Regions from separate parts of the Pedobacter sp. GW456-11-11-14-TSB4 genome, predicted to be linked through region 2. Evidence: riboswitches for the same ligand, from Rfam matches in the RefSeq annotation. Region 2 holds a riboswitch; the other holds the start of a gene.

Region 1 (3,419 bases), on a different contig from region 2:
TTACAAAGATTAATCGATAGAAATATTACTCCAGATACGTTAACCGACCAGACTTCGGCACACGACCCATTAATTGGCTATTTGCCAGAGGGAATTTCTAACACCGAAGCCAATAAATTAAGAGCTGAAAATCCAGAAGAATATACCAGACGTTCTTACGCTACAATGGCAAAGCATGTACAGCAAATGTTAGCATTGCAAAAACGTGGCGCAATTACTTTTGATTACGGCAATAATTTACGTGGAAGAGCATTAGAAGTTGGCGTTAAGGATGCCTTCGATTTCCCTGGATTTGTACCTGCATACATTCGACCGTTATTTTGCGAAGGCAAAGGTCCTTTTCGTTGGGCAGCTTTAAGTGGCGACCCACAAGATATTTACGAAACGGATAAATTGATTTTAGAACTTTTTCCAGAAAACGAGAGCTTAAAACGCTGGATTATGATGGCACAAGAACGCATTGCTTTTCAGGGTTTACCGGCTAGAATTTGTTGGCTAGGGCAAGGCGAACGAGAAAAAGCTGGTTTAGCTTTTAATAAATTGGTAGCCGAAGGAAAAGTAAAAGCGCCAATTGTAATTGGTAGAGATCACTTGGATACCGGTTCAGTAGCTTCTCCAAATAGAGAAACTGAAGCAATGCTCGATGGTTCTGACGCAGTAGCAGATTGGCCGATTTTAAATGCATTGATTAATACTGCTGGTGGTGCAAGTTGGGTTTCTTTACACCACGGTGGCGGTGTGGGCATTGGCTATTCTATACACGCCGGAATGGTAATTGTTGCCGATGGAACTGATGATGCAGCTGCTAGAATAAAACGCGTTTTGCATAACGACCCAGCTATGGGTGTAATTCGCCATGCAGATGCAGGTTATGATATTGCAAAAGATACTTTGAGAAAACATAGGTTGGGGTTGAAATAAGATATGAGAAGTGAGATAACATGTATAAGCTTGAGGGCTAATTCAAAAAATAGTTAGTCATCCAATGAATATATACATTTTGCAGATATTCATCGGATGACTATCGTTGAGTACAATCCTGAGTGTGGCCGAAGGATTGACAAAAGGTCTTCGACAAGCTCAGACTAATAAAATTTTCAGAATACATTCTACTCTTCTAAATAATTCCTAAATTTGTTCACAAGGAAATGGTGTCTTCCTATTCGAACCGCCCTCAAAAAGCTGATGACGCCTGGTTATAAATGCAAAACATTTAATCAGGAAAGCTATGTCAGTAAAAAAGAAAAAATCAAGCAAGCAAAAAATTAAAATCAACACTTTCGACTTTTTTAGAAAGTATCCTACTGTGCCATACATTATTAAATGGCTCTGCATTAGTTTAATTATTGGGGCTTTAATTGGTACAGCATCTGCTGGATTTTTGCAGTCATTAAATTGGGTTACCAACTACCGTGAAGCTAATTTATGGATCATCGCATTGCTCCCTGTTGCAGGGTTAGGTATTGGCTTACTTTATCATTATTATGGTAAGGATGTTGATGCGGGCAACAATTTACTAATCGATACCATTCATGAGCCAAAGCAAACCATCCCGTTTAAAATGATGCCCTTTGTATATATTGGTACGATTGCAACCCATTTATTTGGCGGTTCTGCAGGGCGAGAAGGCACCGCTTTACAAATGGCTGGAGCCATTGCCGATCAGTTTAGCAAACCTTTTAAACTTAACTCAGAAGATAGGAAAACGTTAATTATTGCCGCAATTGCAGCAGGTTTCGGTTCTGTTTTTGGAACTCCATTGGCGGGTGCAGTTTTCGGGATGGAAGTTTTCCTCATTGGCAGAGTAAAATATAATTCTATTTTTCCGGCATTTGCCGCAGCCATTATTGCAGATATTGTAACCAAACTTTGGAACACGCCACATACCCATTACCATATTGATTTAGTTCCAAGCATCTCGTTCTTAAACCTGGGTTATGCCATTTTAGCGGGTGCAGCTTTTGGCCTATGTGCGGCAACTTTTAGCAGAACTTTACGCTCTGCTAGCTCAATTTTTAAAAGCAAAATTAACTATCCGCCACTGCGACCGTTTATTGGAGGGCTAATTTTAGTTGTAATAATTTACTTTTCTGGTACCACAAAATACATTGGTTTGGGTATACCAACTATTGTAGATTCTTTTAACCAACAAATGCCAACATACAGTTTTGCGATTAAGATGGGTTTAACGATACTTACTTTGTCGGCAGGGTTTAAAGGTGGCGAAGTTACGCCACTATTCTTTATTGGCGCTACATTGGGCAGTGCGTTATCGCTGTTTTTACCTTTACCAGTAGCACTTTTAGCCGGAATGGGTTTTGTAGCCGTTTTCGCCGGAGCAACCAATACCCCTATTGCTTGTACTTTAATGGCTATTGAATTATTTGGCAGCGAATGTGGTGTTTATGTAGCCATTGCTTGTACGGTTTCTTATCTGCTTTCAGGACATACGGGTATCTACGGCAAACAGGTAATTGGCGAAACTAAAAACAGTAGGTTTTCTAATTATTTGAATAAGCGAATTGGGGAGATTTAGTTGTTATAAAGAACAATTCCACACAATTTTTATTGCAAATCCGTGATAAATAAAGTCTTAATTTTGAGTGGTTTCACAAACCAACACCACATTTTTTACGTTTTTAAATAAAAAGAAAATGGCAACTCAAGAACAGATCAAAAAAGGTTATATCGACTATGTTTTAACAAACGATGAGCAACCAAAATCAGTCTATAGTTTTGTTAAAAAGTTAAAAATTACAGAGGCCGAATTTTATGCTTTTTACGCTTCTTTCGATAGCATTGAGAAGAATATTTGGTTTGGTCTTACGGTAGAAGCCATAGATGAAGTTAAAAAACAAGAACTTTGGGAGCAGTATTCATCTCGTGAGAAAATGTTATCTTTCTTTTACAGCTATGTAGAATTGCTAAAAAGCCAAAGGAGTTTTGTAATTTACAGTCTAAAAAAGCAGCCTAAAAAATTAGGTACGCCAGCGGTTTTATCTGGTGTTAAGCCAATATTCGAAAACTTTGCCGAAGAAATCATCAATGATGGATTAGCCAGTGGCGAATTGGCTGATCGTAAGTTTTTTGCCAAACGCTACAAAGATGCGCTGTGGGTACAGTATGCTTTTATCCTTAATTTTTGGATAGATGATGACAGCAATGGTTTTGAAAAAACTGATGAAGCAATCGAGCGAGGCATTCAAGTTACCTTCGATTTATTTCAGCGTTCGCCAATTGATAACCTTTTCGAATACGGTAAATTCTTAAGCCAAAACGGAAAGTTAAAAGAAAAAATGGGGTTTTAAATCTGGATTAATTCCTTTTAAACAGCTGTTGATTGCATGTATCAACGCTAACCTCCTACACCAATAAAAAAGAAAACAACGCATGAATACGCAAGAAACAATGCCTACCAC
Region 2 (3,419 bases):
TATCAATATTGTTAGACAGGCGCTGTATGGCCTCTACAAAAGTTTTATTCTCAAATTTCTGTACGGCTTTAATTATGTCGCCACCTTCGCCCAGGGCATGGTCATACCATACGTTGGCCTGATCTTTAATACTTATAGAACCTGTCTTTTGATGGTCGAACCCGAAAAAGTACTCCTTACCTTTTTTTCCATCATACCGAAGTGCCCCGATACTTTCCAGTTTAAAAAAGTAGTCAAGTAAGGAAATTTCAGATTTAATCCTTGCAGCTTCTGCGGTTAAAGCTGCGTAGTCATTTTTGGTATTCATAATCTTTACATTTAAAGGTATCAATAATTTTGTTACGTGTAATCATTTTGTGTAATAGTTTTTTGTAATATCAAAAGGCCAAAAAAAACCGACTGTTGATCGGTTGCGGCAGATTACAATTAAACGTTCGTTTTTTTGTAATCCAAATTATCAAAAACTCATCATCAAAAACTAAAATTATGATTTGAATAATGGAATGGGTTTATGATAATCAGCAAAAAGAAAAAGAGATATTTAATGCTTATCTGGAACGGTTTACTTTGCTTAAAGGCATCGGCATTTGCTCACAATCGATTATGAAAAAATGAGGGAATAATGAAAATAAAATGAATGGAATAAATTTGCCTATTTATAAAAATGAAAGGGCAACTAGAATGCTGCCCTTAATCAATTAATGCTCACGGTGATTGGCATCTTAAGCAGCTACTCCTGTCATTCTTCTGCATTCTTCCGCACAAGCCTTACAAGCATCTGCACATTCCTGACAATGCTGGGTATGATGATTACTACACTCATCTCCGCATTGCTGGCAAATATCTGCGCAAATACGGCAAATGTCTTGAGCAAAAGAGCTACCCATACTCATCAATTGAGCGGCAGAGTAGCAGATGGCTGCACATTGCATATCAAGCTCAATACACCGCGCCATCATTTTCACGTCTTCTTCCTGAGTGCATGAACTTGCACAATGATTGCAAATTGAAGCACACTTTAAGCATGCATCAATACAGTTTTTCCATTCATGGTATCCCATAACTTTAATTTTTTAGGGTTATAAAAAAAATTCCTATATAGATAACATGGTTATTTCCAGGCGGTTTCATTTTGTTTAAGAAAAGCTTTAATCCCGTGATATGATGCTTGTTTAAACGGTAGAAGAATAAGAAACTGGTTCTCGTATTCAAATAAGGAGGAATAGTGATAAATTAAATTCTCAACACCTACTTTAAGATTTTGCACATCATTTTATTAGTATTATATTTGCAATACGGAAATGGTGTCCTTCCGATTCAACCGCTTTTTTCAAAAGCTGATGGCGCCTACAATAGAAATTCCAGCAGGTAATAAAATCTGCCGGTCAAAGTATTGTAGGTGAAAAAATTAAAAATAAATTCTCAACTCTTATTGCTGGCAGCTATCTTAATTGCGCTTGTCTTACTTTGTCTGTCTGCCAAAGTGAGATCAGTGTTAGCAATGGTCCTGCCGGTTGAAACTGAATGGTTCTTGTGGATAAATCAGCACCATAATGCATTCTGGGATACGATTATGTACTGGGCCAGTGATAAGCGTTTTTGGCTTCCTTTTTATGCCTTCATTATTTATTGCCTCTTCCAGAATTTCTGCAAAAAAATTTGGCAGGTTCTTATTACCATTGCGCTACTAGTTGCTAGTGCAGATCAGATTGCTTCAGGACTGATTAAAAACACCGTTAAGCGTCTACGCCCTTCCCATGAACCGAATCTAACTACGATCATTCATTTAAGTAAAGCAGGTGCGGGTGGGATGTATGGATGGCCATCCGCTCTTTCATCACCTATCTTCAAAAGCATTCTTTCCGCTGGTTCGGCATTTACCGGATCATTGCCGGAGCAACGGTTCTTGTACTCATTTACTTTGGAATTATTCAATAACGGAAAATTAACATAAAACTATGTGGTGGATCTACGCGCTATTATCAGCTTTCTTTGCTTCCCTTACGGCCATCTTTGCAAAAGTCGGCGTAACCAATGTCAATTCTGATTTGGCTACTGCCATACGAACGGTGGTAATACTGATTGTAGCCTGGGGGATCGTAATGGCCAGAGGCGAACTTAAAGGAATTACGGAACTGTCAAAGCATAACCTGCTATTTCTTTTTTTATCTGGCCTTGCCACCGGCTTGTCCTGGATATTCTACTACAAGGCTTTGCAGATCGGGAAAGTGTCCCAGGTCGCCCCTGTTGATAAGTTGAGTGTTGCCCTAACTATTATACTTGCAATGGTGTTCCTGAAAGAAGCTCTTACCCTGAAAGTATTCTTTGGTGCCCTGCTGATCATTGGGGGAACACTGGTTTTGATCTTTTGAGAAACTCAATTATTTGTAAGCAACCGAAATACTAAAAATCAATATAAAACAAAAAACTATGAAATTAACTAAAATTCATGCCCGTGAAATTTTGGATTCCAGGGGCAATCCGACAGTAGAAGTAGAAGTCACTCTTAACGGAACAACAGCAAGGGGTATTTCTCCATCCGGGGCAAGTACGGGTGAAAAAGAAGCCGTAGAGCTTAGAGATGGTGATCCAGAGCGCTATAATGGTAAAGGCGTGGAAAAAGCAGTAAAAGGGATTAACGTCGAAGTCGGCAAATCAGTCACCGGCTTATCCTTTGAGGGTCAGCAGGCCTTCGATGATCATATAATTGGTCTGGATGGAACCGAGAATAAATCAAGGCTCGGCGCAAATGCGATGCTTGCGGCCTCAATCGCCTTCGCCCGGGCTTCGGCCGTTGCAAAAGGGATTCCCTTGTATAGGCAGCTAGTGGAAAGGGAAGGTTACGTAATGCCCGTACCGTGCATGAATGTCATTAATGGGGGAAGGCATTCTGATAACAACATCGATTTTCAGGAATTTATGATTGCCCCTCATAACGCCCCCTCGTTTAAGGAAAGTATCCGTATGGGCGAAGCTGTTTTTCATTCCCTGAGAAGTCTGCTAAAAGCGAAAGGCTATTATACCGGAGTTGGTGACGAAGGTGGGTTTGCGCCAAATCTGAGTTCTAATGAGGAAGCCGTCCAAATCATCATGGAAGCGATACATATTGCCGGTTTTGCTCCAGGCAAGGATATTTCCCTTTGTCTTGACCCAGCGACCAGCGAAATGTGGAATAATGGAAAATATGAATTTTATAAAAGTTCTAAAGAACGGATCACAACAGATGAAATGATTGGCTTTTGGGAAGGATGGTTAAAAGAGTACCCAATTATCCTGTTGGAAGACGGGTTGGGCGAAAACGATTGGGAGGGATGGAAAAAGCTGACCAGCCTTTTGGGAGACAAAGTGGAATTGGTTGGAGATGATATATTCTGCACCAACCCGAGTATTATCCAGCAGGGAATCGACCAGGGCATTGC

The links. A riboswitch is a leader RNA that binds a small molecule or an ion and turns the genes downstream of it on or off. The one in region 2 is predicted to bind fluoride.
Region 1: it holds a riboswitch for fluoride, as region 2 does, so the genes downstream of both, AC07XU_RS06420 (voltage-gated chloride channel family protein) here and AC07XU_RS11315 (phosphatase PAP2 family protein) in region 2, are expected to answer to the same signal.

What each region holds. Positions count from the first base shown of each region.
Region 1 is NZ_JBWKZK010000001.1:1,428,924-1,432,342, reverse strand. It holds gene hutU (urocanate hydratase) at 1-921, shown strand, start outside; fluoride riboswitch at 1,136-1,202, shown strand; gene AC07XU_RS06420 (voltage-gated chloride channel family protein) at 1,229-2,536, shown strand; gene AC07XU_RS06415 (TetR family transcriptional regulator C-terminal domain-containing protein) at 2,655-3,308, shown strand; gene AC07XU_RS06410 (ABC1 kinase family protein) at 3,391-3,419, shown strand, end outside.
Region 2 is NZ_JBWKZK010000002.1:925,056-928,474, reverse strand. It holds gene AC07XU_RS11325 (DUF8464 domain-containing protein) at 1-307, opposite strand, end outside; gene AC07XU_RS11320 (four-helix bundle copper-binding protein) at 723-1,061, opposite strand; fluoride riboswitch at 1,289-1,357, shown strand; gene AC07XU_RS11315 (phosphatase PAP2 family protein) at 1,400-1,954, shown strand; gene AC07XU_RS11310 (EamA family transporter) at 1,959-2,372, shown strand; gene eno (phosphopyruvate hydratase) at 2,431-3,419, shown strand, end outside.